Regions from separate parts of the Kitasatospora sp. NPDC056181 genome, predicted to be linked through region 1. Evidence: predicted binding sites of a transcription regulator. Region 1 holds the regulator's gene; the other holds the start of a gene.
The links. The regulator HspR, encoded in region 1, represses chaperone genes until heat shock. The targets are predictions, from matches to a motif close to TTGAGNNNNNNNNNCTCAA.

Region 1 (7,138 bases):
TGCGCGACCGGTACGGCGCGCAGACGCTGTTCCAGCTCGGCTGGCTGATGAGGGGCGGCCCCGATGAACGGTGAAACCGCCGTCGCCGCGTCCGCCGGGCCCACCGCCGCCGAACAGGCCCTCTACCTGGCCGCCGTCGCGGCCGGCGGCCACCTGTCCGCGGCCGCCCTCACCCCGGCCGACGGCCCCGCCCTGGCCGGCCTGCTGGACCAGGGCCTGCTCGTCCCGGCCGCCGCCGACTACCGGGCCTGCGCCGGGTACCCGGCCGCCGGGTACACGGCCGTCGACCCGCGCTCGGTCAGCGACCGCCTGGGCGCCGAACTCCGCACCGAGGCAACCCGGTTGCTCGTTCGCGCCGAACGCCTCCCGGCCGCCCTGGACGACCTGATCCGCGCGTACGACGCCGTGCCCCGCCCGGCGGTCCCGCTGGAGGCCGTCCACATCGAGGGCACCGCCGGGATCCGGCAGCGCATCTCCGAGCTCCTCTCCGACTGCACGGAGGAACTGCTCGCCGCCCAGCCCGGGCCCCGGCCGGCCGCCGCCCTGCGGATGGCGATGCCCCAGGACGTCGCGCTGCTCAAGCGCGGCTGCGCGATGCGCACCCTCTACCAGCCGCTGGCCGTCGCCGACCGGGTGGTGGTGGAGCACGTGCGGTCCATGGCCGGACACGGCGCCGAGGTCCGGGTGCTGGACGAGCCGTACCAGCGGATGCTGGTCTTCGACCGCTCGGTGGCGGTCGTCCCCGCCGCCGACGACGAGACCAGGGCGGCCTTCGTCCACAATCCCGCGACGGTCGCGTTCCTGGTGGCCCTCTTCGAACGCGACTGGTCCCGGGCCGCCCCGGTCGACCACCCCGTGACCGCCACCACCGCGCACCCCACCACCACCCGCGTCGGGCACCTGCTCCGTCAGGGCCTCACCCAGCGCACCATCGCCACCCGCCTCCACCTCAGCGAGCGCAGTGTCGCCGCCCACATCGCCCGCCTCCGCCGCCGTCACGGCGCGGAGACGCTCTTCCAGCTGGGCTGGCGGATGCGGGAAGCCCGGACGGGGGAGTCCGATGCGTGAACTGCCGTGGTGCGAAACGCGATCAGCCGGTGGCGGCGCTGCTCGGCCAGTAGCCGCTCCGGCCGACGGCCGGGGGCTGCTGACGGGGAACGGTGAACTGCTCGCCGGGGGCGGTCCAGAAGCCCTCGCGCAGCGAGAGCGCCATGCCCGCCCAGTCGAGGGCGGTCTCCACGGTGTGGTGGAGGGCCTCCTGCGACCAGGTGTCGTCGAAGACGAGCGGCAGCACGGGGGCGACCTGCTCGATGGTGGCGATCAGCGGGTTGTGCGTGATCGCCTCGTCCACCAGCAGGACGATCGGCTTCCGCAGGGCCGAGGCCCAGCCGAGCTCCAGGCTGACCCCGGCGGAGAGCGGCGCGCCGACGTACGCGAAGACCAGGTCGGCGGACTGCAGCGCGCGGAAGTCGGAGGGGACGCGCGGCTCGGGGGCCCGGCCGGCGATGGTCCAGGCGTCGCTGTGGTGCGCGCTGTACACGGCGGCGCCGCTGCGCAGGAGCGTGGTGCGAAGCGTCGTCAGCCGCGTCCGGCTGGCCAGGGTCACCACACTGTCCGCCGGCCCGGTCAACCGCATCAGCGGCGCGGCCAGGAAGACTCGTGCACGCCGGCCCTCAGGGGCCTGGCTGTCGTGGTGACGCAGGTAGGGCTCGGTCATTGTCGACTCCGGGGGAAGGCCGACCGGGGAAGATGCGGTGCCGGTGGGCGCTGCGGTTGGTTGCTGCTTCAAAGATTCTGAAGTCATCAGACTGATATTTGACGGTACAGCGGCAACTCTGCTTCGTCCGCCGGACCATCGGGAGCGAACTGATCGTCTATCAGCGCCGACGGCTCCGTCCAGCGTTCCGCCCTGTCATCTGGATGCCTGGCATAGAGATGACGCTGCCTGCGCCGTAGGGGAGATGACACCGTAGCGTGCCGTGCGGCATCATGTGGACGCCAGTGCTATAAGTCCAGCTCGCGGAGCTTGAGAAGGAGGGATGGGTCCGTGTCTCGTATGTACCGACTTGTCCGTAAGGCTGTACTGTCCGCCGTTGTCGGCGTTTCCATCTTCGCTGTCGGCGCTCTCGGCGCGGGTTATGCGGGTGCCGAGAGTGTGCCCGGTCAGGGAACCGGGTCGACGACTCAGGCCCTCGCCGACGATTTCCACTGGTGAGATGACGATGCATTGAGTGCTCGCGAATTGCCCGGCCCGGCCGAAGAGGTGCGGGGCTAGGCGGTTTCGCGGGGTGACTCGGGTCGAGGTCGCGCGGCGACCGTCCGCCGTTGGTGCTGCTTGAACGAGGCGCCGCCCGTGTGGGCGGCGGTCCGGCCGTGGGGCCGTCCGGGGAAGGCACCTCCCCGGGCTCGGGCCTGCGCGGGTGCGGACCGCGGGCGGCACGGCCAAGCCGGCGAGGAATCGTTTCTTCCCGTGTCCGGAAACTTCTGCACGCCAGTGGCGTCGGCGCTCAGGCGGTCGTCCCGGAGGACTGCCCGAGGACGTAGCCGAGCTGGAACAGCGAGTCGACGTTGTGCTCCTCGCGCATTTCCGCGATGTGCCGGGCCAGCGTGCGTTCGCTGATGCCGAGCCGGCGCGCGATGACCCGGTGGTTCGTGCCGGCCAGCAGCAGGTCGATGATCGTGTGCCTGAGCTGCGAGACGACCTGCTGCGGGATGGTGCGGTCGCCGTCGAAGTCGAGCGCCCGGCTCCAGTTCCGCTCGAACACCTCTTCCGCGAGGTAGTTGATGACCGCGGAATCGTGGACGAAAGCGGCGACGTGGTCGCCCACCACCGGAATCACGGCGAGGCGCCGGTCGACGATCAGGAGCCGTGTGTAAGGCTCGTCCAGGGTCCTGAACTGCCAGCCCTCTTTGGCCAGCGTGGATACGTAATCCCTGGTCGGTTGGTGGTGCCGGGTGCTGGCGTTGTAGATCGTCCGCATGGACGCGCCATGGCGGATTATGTCGAGATCGCGTTGGATGAACGAGGTCAGCAGTTCCGAGGGGCGCGGCCCGCCGGGCTGCATTGCGAGCCCTTCGGTCATTCCGCTCGCCATCGCCTGCTGAACCCGTTGATTTATGAGTGCCCGGCCCTGAACGTATTCAATGGGGCCGCCGCTTTGGTCGGGATTGTGGAACGCTTCCGCCAGCTCGCCCAGGTCGCCGGGAATTGCCACGGCACGGGCCAGCAGATCGAGCGCCTGGCGCTGCCAAGTCGAGCTCAGACTGGCGGCGAGTTTCGCGGGATCGGCGGCGAACAGCGAACCCGGCTCGTCGCTGTCCGATATGAGGAGGCCGAGCTCCATCAACTCGTCGAGGGCGGCGGCCTCGTGCGGTGTGCAGCTGCCTCGGCTGAGCCGGCCGTCCTCGTTCAACGCCTTCAGGTAGAGCGCGCGGGCGTCTGAGGACAGGATCGGTGAGCGACTGTGGTTGTGCACCAGCTGTTCTCGATCACTCACTTTCGGCTCCTTGTCGTCGACCGGACAAGTCAACGCGACTGAAGTCCGCTGCCCAGGGATCTTAAACGCAGAGCACGATCCGGCGCCTGGCTCACAAGGACGGACGGATCGTCCGGCGGTCGCCCTGATGCAGCACTCTCTCATCAACACCCAGCCGCCGGCACCCCCCGTTCAGGAGGGAACCGGCGGCAGGGGCCGTCGTGGCCGGGTCAGCGCTTCGGGCGCCAGACGACCAGGGCGCTGGACTGCGTCGGCGGCTGGTAGGGCACCAGGTCGCGGCGGTACGAGGCGTGGATGGTGGCCTCGCGCTGCTGGAGCGTGGTGGCGGCGCCTTCGAGGGAGTCGGCGAGTTCGGCGATGCGGGACTGGAGGGCGGTGACCTGGTTCTCCAGCTCGATGATCCGCTTGATGCCGGCCAGGTTGATGCCCTCGTCCTGGGAGAGGCGCTGGACCTCGCGCAGCTGCTGGATGTCGCGGGCGGAGTAGCGCCGGCCGCGGCCGGCGGTGCGGTCCGGGCAGACCAGGCCGAGGCGGTCGTACTGGCGCAGGGTCTGCGGGTGCAGGCCGGAGAGCTCGGCGGCGACCGAGATCACGTAGACCGGGGTGTCCTCGGTGAGGACGTACTGCGGCGGCGGGGCGGTGCGGCGCGCGCGCGGGGCGCCGCCGGGGAGACCCTCGCCGACCCCGGGGCCGATGGGGCCCATCGGGCCGAGGGGGCTGCTGTCGGGGATCATCTGGTCGTCACGCTCCCTTCGCCGCCTTGAACAGGGCGGCTCGCGGGTCGTCGGAGGCGGTGGCCTCGCGGTACTGCTCCAGAGCCGTCAGCGCGTCGCCGGTGACGTGCTGCGGCACCAGGACCTCCACGGTGACCAGGAGGTCGCCGCGGGTGCCGTCCTTGCGGGTTGCGCCCTTGCCGCGGGCCCGCAGGGTGAGGCCGTTGGCGCTGCCCGGGGGCAGCTTGAGCTTCACCGAGGGGCCGTTGAGCGTCGGCACCTCGATGGTGCCGCCGAGGGCGGCTTCGGGGAAGGTGACCGGCACGGTCACCGTGAGGTTGTCCGCCTTGCGCCCGAAGACGGGGTGCGCGTCGACGTGCACGGTGACGTAGAGGTCGCCGGCCTGGCCGCCGCGCTCGCCCTGGGCGCCCTTGCCCTTGAGCCGGATGCGCTGGGCGTCCTGGACGCCGGCCGGGATCCGGACCTGCATGGTGCGGGCGGAGCTGGCCCGGCCGCTGCCGTGGCAGTCGGTGCACGGGTCGTCGACGATCATGCCCCGGCCGCGGCAGTCCCGGCAGGGCTCGGAGAGCGCGAAGGCGCCCTGGCCGCGGCTGACGGTGCCGGCGCCGACGCAGGTCGGGCAGACCCGGGGGGTGGTGCCGGCCTTCGCACCGGTGCCGCTGCAGGTGCGGCACGGGGCCTGGCTGGTCATCCGGAGCGGGACGGTCGCGCCGTCGACGGCCTCCTCGAAGGAGAGCGTCACCTCGGTCTCGACGTCGGCCCCGCGCCGGGGCTGGGGCTGGCGGCCGCCGCGGTTGAAGAGGCCGCCGAAGACGTCGCCGAGACCGCCGCCACCGCCGGGGGGGCCGCCCTGGCTGCCGTTGAAGAGGTCACCGAAGTCGAAGCTGTAGTTGCCGCCGCCGGGGCCGCCGGAGCGGAAGCCGCCGTTGGCGAAGAGGGTGCGCGCCTCGTCGTACTCCTTGCGGCGCTTCTCGTCCGAGAGGACGTCGTAGGCCTCGGAGATGTCCTTGAAGCGCTCCTCCGCCTTGCTGTCGCCCTTGTTCGCGTCGGGGTGGAACTCGCGGGCCAGCTTGCGGTACGTCTTCTTGATCTCGGTGGCGGAGGCGTCCTTGGGCACGCCGAGGACCTTGTAGTAGTCCTTCTCCACGTAGTCCTTGCCGCTCATGCGCCCACCTCGCTTCGCTCGGCAGCCGCTTCGCGCAACACGCCCCCGTCACCGATTCGCTCGCTGCGCTCGCTCATGCGCCCACCTCGCATCGCTCGGCAGCCGCTTCGCGCAGCACGCGCCTGTCACCGATTCGCTCGCTCATGCGCCCACCTCGCGGCGCTCGGCAGCCGCTTCGCGCAAAGCGCACCTTTCGGCGATTCGCTCGCTCCGCCCGCTCATGGCTGCCGCCACCTCCCACGATCCATAGTCAATGTGCTGTCAACAGGCAGGGGCGTCCTGCCGTCGACGGAGACGGCGCTGCGGAGCCGGCCGTCGTACTGGACGACGTACGACTCCGCAGCGCACGGGTTGTCAGCTCTCCGACCCACCGTCGGCCTTGTCGGCGTCCGAAGCCTTGTCGGCGTCGGGCGCGGCGGTGGTCTGGGTGCCCGGCTGGGGCTCCGCGACCGCCACCATCGCCGGGCGGATGATCCGCTCGCCGATCCGGTAGCCGGGCTGGAGGATCTGGACACAGGTGTCCTCGGTGACGTCCGAGGAGTAGCTGTGCATCAGCGCCTCGTGCATGGTCGGGTCGAAGGGCTCGCCCTCCTTGCCGAACTGCTGGAGGCCCAGCTTGGCCACGACCGTCTCCAGGGACTCGGCGACGGACTTGAACCCGCCCGTCACCTCGCCGTGCTCGCGGGCCCGGCCGATGTCGTCCAGGACCGGGATCAGCGACTCCAGGATGTTGGAGACGGCGATCTCCCGGACCGTCAGACGGTCGCGCTCGACCCGCTTGCGGTAGTTCTGGTACTCGGCCTGGAGACGCTGGAGGTCGGCCGTCCGCTCGGCCGCCTCGCGCTTGGCGGCGGCGAGCTCGTCCCCGCCGGCCGAACCGGCCGCGGCGGCCTCCTCGGCAGCCTTGATCACGGCCTCCTCGGCGGCGGAGTCGTCGCCGGGCTCAGCACCCTGCGGCTTCTCCGTCATGCCGCACCGCCCTTGGGCTTCTCGTCGTCCACGATCTCGGCGTCGACGACGTCGTCGTCCTTGGCACCGGCGGCGTCACCGGCCGGGGCGGCACCCGCGGCGTCGGCGTTGGCGTAGAGCGCCTGGCCGAGCTTCTGGGCGGTGGTGGAGACCTTCTCGGAGGCGTCGCGGATGGCCGCGATGTCCTCGCCCTTCAGGGCCTCCTTGAGCTCGCCGATGGCGGTCTCGACCTCGGTCTTGACGTCGGCCGGGAGCTTGTCGGCGTTGTCGGCGATGAACTTCTCGGTCGAGTAGACGAGCTGCTCGGCCTGGTTGCGGGTCTCGACCGACTCGCGGCGCTTGTGGTCCTCCTCCGCGTACTGCTCGGCCTCGCGCATCATGCGCTCGATGTCGTCCTTCGGCAGCGCGGAGCCGCCGGTGACGGTCATCTTCTGCTCCTTGCCGGTGCCGAGGTCCTTCGCGCCGACGTGCATGATGCCGTTGGCGTCGATGTCGAAGGTGACCTCGATCTGGGGCAGGCCGCGGGGGGCCGGCGGGAGACCGGTCAGCTCGAACATGCCGAGCTTCTTGTTGTACGCGGCGATCTCGCGCTCGCCCTGGTAGACCTGGATCTGCACGGACGGCTGGTTGTCCTCGGCCGTCGTGAAGATCTCGGAGCGCTTGGTCGGGATCGTGGTGTTGCGCTCGATCAGCTTGGTCATGATGCCGCCCTTGGTCTCGATGCCGAGGGACAGCGGGGTGACGTCGAGCAGCAGGACGTCCTTGACCTCGCC
Region 2 (7,138 bases), on a different contig from region 1:
GGTCGAGACCGCCGAGGTCGCCGAGGTAGCGCACGTCCATCCCCGGACCGCCGCCCAGCACCACCAGCGGGTCGCCCTCTCCGGTGAGTTCGTAGCTGATCCGGGTGCGGTCGTACGAGGAGAAGCTCGGCATGGCGGAAACGATCACACGCCCGCCCCGGAGCTGTCATCACCGTTCCGCATAGTGGTCCAGACCATTTCTCCGGGGCCGGCGTGACCGGCGTGGCTTTGCCTGACCGGCCTGACGCCGTGACACCCGGCCCGGCCCGGCTCAGCCGGCCGGGCCCCTCGGCCTCTCCTCGTCCACGATCTCGGCGTCGACGACCTCCTCCTCGCCGTCCGGCGCGGCCGCGGCGTCGTCCGACGAGCCGGATTCGGGCCGGGCGCCCGCACCGGCGGAGGCCTGGGAGTAGATGGCCGTGCCGATCTTCTGCGCGACGAGGGCCGCCCGTTCCATCGAGAGCCGTACGGCGGCGGCGTCCTCGCCCTTGAGCTTCTCCTTGAGGTCGCCGAGGGCGGCCTCCACCTCGGCCTTGACATCGCCCGGCACCTTGTCGGGGTTGTCGGCCAGCATCCGCTCGGTCGAGTAGACGAGTTGCTCGGCCTGGTTGCGGATCTCCGCGGCCTCCCTGCGCTGCCGGTCCTCCTCGGCGTGCTGCTCGGCGTCGCGCATCATGCGCTGGATGTCGTCCTTCGGCAGCGAGGAGCCGCCGGTGACGGTCATCTTCTGCTCCCTGCCGGTCCCGAGGTCCTTCGCGCCGACGTGCATGATGCCGTTGGCGTCGATGTCGAAGGTGACCTCGATCTGGGGCAGGCCGCGGGGCGCCGGCGGCAGGCCGGTCAGCTCGAACCCGCCGAGCCGCTTGTTGTACGAGGCGATCTCGCGCTCGCCCTGGAAGACCTGGATCTGCACGGACGGCTGGTTGTCCTCGGCCGTGGTGAAGATCTCCGAGCGCTTGGTCGGAATGGTCGTGTTCCGCTCGATCAGCTTGGTCATGATGCCGCCCTTGGTCTCGATGCCGAGGGACAGCGGGGTGACGTCGAGCAGCAGGATGTCCTTGACCTCGCCCTTCAGCACGCCCGCCTGGAGCGAGGCGCCGACCGCCACCACCTCGTCCGGGTTGACGCCCTTGTGCGGGTCCTTCCCGGTGAGCGACCTGACCAGCTCGGTCACGGCCGGCATCCGGGTCGAACCGCCCACCAGGATGACGTGGTCGATGTCGGAGACCTGGATCCCGGCGTCCTCCACCGCCTGGTGGAACGGCCCCTTGCAGCGCTCCAGCAGGTCGGCGGTCAGCTGCTGGAACTGGGCCCGCGTGAGCGTCTCCTCCAGGTGCAGCGGACCGTCGGCGGAGGCGCTGACGTAGGGCAGGTTGATACCGGTCTCGCTCGCGGACGAGAGCTCGATCTTCGCCTTCTCCGCCGCCTCGCGCAGCCGCTGCGCCGCCATCTTGTCCTTGGCGAGGTCGATGCCGTGGCCGTTCCTGAACTGCTGCACCAGGTGGTCGACGACCTTCTGGTCCCAGTCGTCACCGCCGAGGTGGGTGTCGCCGTTGGTGGACTTCACCTCGACGACGCCGTCGCCGATCTCCAGCAGCGAGACGTCGAAGGTGCCGCCGCCGAGGTCGAAGACCAGGATCGTCTGGTCGTTCTCCTTGTCCAGCCCGTACGCGAGCGCCGCCGCGGTCGGCTCGTTGACGATGCGCAGCACCCTCAGCCCGGCGATCTCGCCCGCCTCCTTGGTGGCGGTGCGCTGGGAGTCGTTGAAGTACGCCGGGACGGTGACGACGGCATCGGTCACGTCCTCGCCCAGGTAGGCCTCGGCGTCGCGCTTCAGCTTCTGGAGCACGCGGGCGGAGATCTCCTGCGCGGTGTAGCGCCGACCGTCCACGTCCCCCGCCTCGGGGAAGCGCCACCCTGCGTCGCCGACGTGCCGTTTCACCGAGCGGGCCGTGCGGTCGACGTTGGTCACCGCCTGGCGCTTCGCCACCTCGCCCACCAGCACCTCGCCGCCCTTGGCGAACGCCACCACCGAGGGCGTGGTGCGGGCGCCCTCCGCGTTGGGGACGACCGAGGCTTCGCCGCCCTCCAGGACGCAGACGACGGAGTTGGTGGTACCCAGATCGATTCCGACCGAGCGAGCCATCGCTGGCCTCCCTTGGGTACGGCCCCACCGGACCGTGGGACTTGAGCCGGACCGTGTCAATTGTCGCTCCGCCGTGGGCGCCCTGCCCGCCCCCGGCCGGCCAGCCACGTCCCGGCTGCGGCTCCGGCTGCGGCTCCGGTTCCAGGGCGACGTGCGGCCGGCCGGGGCAGACGCGCCGGAGGAAGGCCCACCGGCCCAGGCGGTACAGGAATCCAGGCGGTACAGGAATGTGGCCATGGGGGGAGCAGACTCCTTCGAACGACGTTCGGCAGGTGCGTGCGGCGGGCGCACCCGTCGGCCAGCCGGCCCGGGTCTCCCGCAGCCCGGCCATCCTCGGCCGCCGGAGGGCCCCGCGTCGTCATCGCTGCGCAGACACTTCGCGTACTGCGTGCGCAGTAGCGGACCCACCCGAACGATGCATCGCCGGCCTCCCACGGGAGGCCCGGTCCTCCCCCACCGGAGGGAGTCTCCGGCCCCGGCAACAGCGCCCCGGGCCCCGCCGGCGCGGACCCGCCGTACAAGCGGACCCGCCGTACAACGAGGGCCCGTCGTACAACCGGGGGCCCACCCGGCGGCCGGATGCCACGCCCGCCGGGCAGCGGGGCGGGCCCGGCGGGCCCCGGGTCACCCGGCCGGGCGGTGACAACGGGCCGGGGTCGCCCGGGCGAAGTAGCGTGATGTGCCTGGCCCGGCCGTTCTGCCCGGTCCACCCAGGAAGTACCTGTCAGATCCCCTGTTCATCCCTGCTGCCGGAGGAGGCCCGATGGGCGTTCCACCCGCTCGCATCGTCTTCGACGAGAGCGACCGTTCGGCCGTCGCGGACGCGGTGACGGAGATCCTCGCCACCGGCGCGCTGACGCTCGGCCCGTGGACCGAGCGCTTCGAGCAGGCCTTCGCGGCCGAGCACGGCGCCACCCACGCGGTCGCCGTCGCCAGCGGCACGGCGGCGCTGGAGATCGTCCTGCGAACCGTCGACGTCCGCGACCGCGACGTGGTCGTCCCGGCCGTCACCTTCTACGCGACCGCCGGGGCCATCGTGCACGCGGGCGGGCGTCCGGTGATCGCCGATGTCGACCCGGCCACCCTCGCGCTCGGCCCCGAGACGCTGGAGGCGGCCCTCACCCCGGACACCGCGGCCGTGGTCCTGGTGCACATCGGCGGGCTGATCACCCCCGAGGTGGACGCCCTGCGCGCGATCTGCGACCGCCGGGGCATCCCCCTGGTCGAGGACGCGGCGCACGCCCACGGCAGCAGTTACGCCGGGCGCTGCGCCGGGTCGTTCGGCCTGGCCGGCGCGTTCTCCTTCTACCCGACCAAGGTCACCACCAGCGGCGAGGGCGGCATGATCCTCACCGAGTCGGCCGAGCTGCGCGACGAGGCCCGGATCTACCGCGACCAGGGCAAGGGCTCGTTCACCACCAACCACCACGTCCGGTTCGGCGCCTCCTGGCGGATGAGCGAGTTGAACGCCGCCGTCGGCACGGTGCACCTGCGGCGGCTCAAGGAGTTCGTCGAGACCAGGCGCCGGGTCGCCCAGCGCTACGACGCGGCGCTCGCCGGCCTCGACGGCCTGCGGCCGGTGACGGAGCCGGCCGGTTCGCGCAGCAACTACTACAAGTACGTGGCGCTGCTGCCGCCCGGCGTCGACCGGGCCGCGTTCAAGCGGGCGGTGGCCGAGGAGTACGCCGTCCGGCTCTCCGGCGAGGTCTACGACCTGCCGCTGCACCTGCAACCGGTGCTGGCCGCCTACCGGCGGGGCCCGCTGCCGGTCGCCGAGGACCTCTGTGCCCGGCAGATCTGCCTGCCGGTGCACTCCGACATGACCGAGGACGAGACCGACCGGGTGATCGAGGCCGTCACCGCCGTCCACCGCCGTCTCGCCGGCTGAGGCGCCGGGCGACGGCCGCTCGGCGGCGGCCGCCGCCCGGAGGAACGCGACCCAACGAACCGGCCCACCGGACAAGGAGAGAGAACGTGCGCGTAGCCGTCACCGGGGGATGCGGATTCATCGGCTCACACGTCGTGGACCGGCTGCTGGCGGCCGGGCACGAGGTGCTCGCGGTGGACACCACCGACAAGTACCTCAACCCCGGCGCGGAGTTCGCCCGGATCGACATCCTCGACCTGCCCGCGCTCACCGCGGCCCTGGACGGCAGCGAGGTGGTCTTCCACCTCGCCGCGATGGCGGACGTCGAACGCGTCGCCGCCGACCCGGTCCGGGCCGTGCGCACCAACATCGACGGCACCGAGGCCGTCCTGGAGGCGGCCCGGCGGAGCGGGCTCAGCCGCACCGTGCTGGCCAGCACCGTCTGGGTCTACGGCGCCGCCCTCGCGGAGGCCGGGATGGACAGCGGAGAGCAGGAGCTGGACGAGCACGTGCCGATCGAGCTGGAGCACAGCGGGCACCTGTACGTCGCCACCAAGCTCGCCGCCGAGATGCTGGTGCACAGCTACCGGGAGCTGTACGGGCGGCACTTCACCATCCTGCGGTACGGCATCCCGTACGGGCCCCGGATGCGGGACGAGCTGGTGGTCGCCCGGTTCGTGCAGGCGGCGCTGGCCGGACGGCCGATCACCATCGCGGGCGACGGACGGCAGAGCCGCAACTTCGTCTACGTCGAGGACCTCGCGGACGCCCACGTCCGGGCCCTCTCCCCCACCGCCGAGGACCAGACGTTCGCGCTGGAGGGCTCGACCGCGATCTCGGTGCGGGACATCGCCGACACCGTCGACCGGCTCCTCGGGCCGGTCAGCATCGAGCACATCGAGGCCCGGGCCTCCGACTACGACGGGCGCCGCATCTCGGCCGCGCAGGCCAAGCGGCTGCTCGGCTGGTCGCCGCGGACCAACTTCGCGGACGGGGTGCGGCGGTACGCCGACTGGTACCGGGACGAGGCCGCGCCGGCCCCCGCACCGAAGCCTGCGTCGGGCTCCTCCTGAGGCGGGGCCCGTGCCGCACGCGCTGCTGGTCTCCGGCTCGCTCGGGCAGGGCCACGACGTGATGGCCCAGGCCTGCGCGGACTCGCTGCACGAGCGCGGGTGGACCACCGCCACCGTGGACGCGATGGCGCTACTCGGGCAACGGGCCGGCTCGGCAGGCGAGTTGGTGTTCCGGCGACTGCTCGGCCTGCCCGGGCTCTACGACGCCTTCCACTTCTCGGCGCTGCGGCCCGGCGCCCGGATCGCGCTGCTCGCCGACGCGGCGGCGCGGACCCGGCTGGTGCCGGCCCTGCGGGAACTGGTCGCGGAGCAGCGGCCGGACCTGGTGGTGTCGGTGTTCGCCACCGCGACCTCCGCGCTGAACCGGCTGCGTGCGGACGGCGGGCCCGGCTTCCGCCACCTCGTCCTCTGCACCGACGTCACACCGCACCGGCTCTGGGTGCAGGACGGCACCGACCTCTTCCTGGTCACCTCCGAGGTCGCCGCGTGCGCGGTGCGGCGCTACCGGCCGGAAGCGGCGATCGCCGTACTGCCGGCGCCGCTGCGCGAACCGTTCTACCGCCCGCCCGGACGGGCCGAGGCCCGGGCAGAGGCCGGGGTGCCGCCGGACGCGCGGTGCGTGCTGCTGATGTCCGGCTCCTGGGGGCTCGGCCCGCTCGCCCGCACGGCGGCCTCGCTCGCGGACGCCGGACCGCACGTGCTCGCCGTGGCCGGCCGCAACCGCGAGCTGGAGGCCCGGCTCCGGCGGGCCGCCGGGCGCCGACCGCGCCTGCACCCGTTCGGGTACACCGACCGGATCCCCGCGCTCATGGCCGCCGCCGACCTGGTGGTCACCAGTTCCGGCGACACCTGCAGCGAGGCACGGGCACTCGGCCGCCGGCTGCTCCTGCTGGACGTCGTCCAGGGCCACGGCCGCGACAACCTCCAGCACGAGCTGGAGCTGGGTCATGCCGACGTGACGTCCGCCCGGCCCGCCGAGGTGGTCCGCAACGCCCTCGCCGCCCTGGAGCGCCCCTCGCCGGCCCCCTCCCCCGGTGCCTCGCCGGCCGGGTGGCGGACGGGGTTCGCGGCGGCGCTGGAGCGGGTCGGCCTGTAGCGGGCCGGCCTCGCGCGGGCCACCGGCCGGTCCGGGCCGGGCAGATCGGCCCGGCTCAGGTGGGGCTGAGGCGGGTGGGGCTGAGGCAGATCGGCCCGGCTCAGGTCGGCCTGGGGCGGGCCGCGTTCGGCCGCTGCAGGGGGCGGCGGGCCGCGTGAGGCCTGCCGACGCGCTACGGCACGCCGTGGTCGCGCAGCGGGCCGAGGGTCAGGCCGTGGCTGCGGCAGTGGTCGGCGATCAGGGGGAGGGCCCCGAGGGTGGCGCGCCAGGAACCGGGCGCGGAGGTGCAGTCCGAGTCGTGGAGCAGCAGCGTGGCACCGCCGGTGAGGCCGGGGCGGGCCGTGGCGTGGACGGACTCCGCGGTGGCGTGGCCGGTCCAGTCCCTCCCCCAGGCCGTCCAGAGGACGGTGCGCAGGCCCAGGCGGCGGGCGGCGAGGGCCGGACCGGCCGTGCGGACGCCGTAGGGCGGGCGGTACCAGCGGGGCACGGCGCCGCAGATCCCGGTGACCGCCTCGGCGGTGCGGCGCAGCTCGCGCAGATCGCGAGCGGGCGCCGGGTACCACTGCTGCCGGTGGTGCCAGCCGTGGACGGCGACCTCGTGGCCGCGGGTCACCAGTTCGCGGCCGAGGTCCGGCGCGCGTTCCAGCATCGTCCCGAGCAGGAAGAAGGTGGCCCGGGCGCCGATCACGTCGAGGGCGTCGAGGATGTCCGGGGTGCTGCCCGGGTCGGGGCCGTCGTCGAAGGTCAGCGCGACGTGGCGGGGTTCGGTGCCGTACCCGGCCGTGCGGCGGGCGACCGTCCGGCGCACCGCGGTCAGGCGGACGGCGGCCGGGGCCAGGTGGAGCAGCTCGACGCCCGCCACCGCCAGGGCGGCCCGACGGACGGTCACGGTCCGGTGCACCGGCGCCGGCCTCAGCCGAACCGGGCGGCCATCCACCGGAACGCCCCCGGTGCGA

Region 2: dnaK (molecular chaperone DnaK) is a predicted target of HspR. The motif match lies at 2,188-2,206, and genes of this name have one in related genera.

What each region holds. Positions count from the first base shown of each region.
Region 1 covers NZ_JBHJUK010000034.1:16,532-23,669, forward strand. Annotated here, with positions in the region: gene ACFC1F_RS15795 (LuxR C-terminal-related transcriptional regulator) at 1-74, shown strand, start outside; gene ACFC1F_RS15800 (LuxR family transcriptional regulator) at 64-1,068, shown strand; gene ACFC1F_RS15805 (hypothetical protein) at 1,091-1,717, opposite strand; gene ACFC1F_RS15810 (helix-turn-helix domain-containing protein) at 2,508-3,497, opposite strand; gene ACFC1F_RS15815 (heat shock protein transcriptional repressor HspR) at 3,707-4,231, opposite strand; gene dnaJ (molecular chaperone DnaJ) at 4,239-5,396, opposite strand; gene grpE (nucleotide exchange factor GrpE) at 5,751-6,365, opposite strand; gene dnaK (molecular chaperone DnaK) at 6,362-7,138, opposite strand, start outside.
Region 2 covers NZ_JBHJUK010000020.1:42,509-49,646, forward strand. Annotated here, with positions in the region: gene ACFC1F_RS11145 (alpha/beta fold hydrolase) at 1-133, opposite strand, end outside; gene dnaK (molecular chaperone DnaK) at 272-2,146, opposite strand; gene ACFC1F_RS11155 (DegT/DnrJ/EryC1/StrS aminotransferase family protein) at 2,910-4,034, shown strand; gene ACFC1F_RS11160 (NAD-dependent epimerase/dehydratase family protein) at 4,121-5,086, shown strand; gene ACFC1F_RS11165 (hypothetical protein) at 5,097-6,182, shown strand; gene ACFC1F_RS11170 (polysaccharide deacetylase family protein) at 6,355-7,071, opposite strand; gene ACFC1F_RS11175 (SDR family NAD(P)-dependent oxidoreductase) at 7,095-7,138, opposite strand, start outside.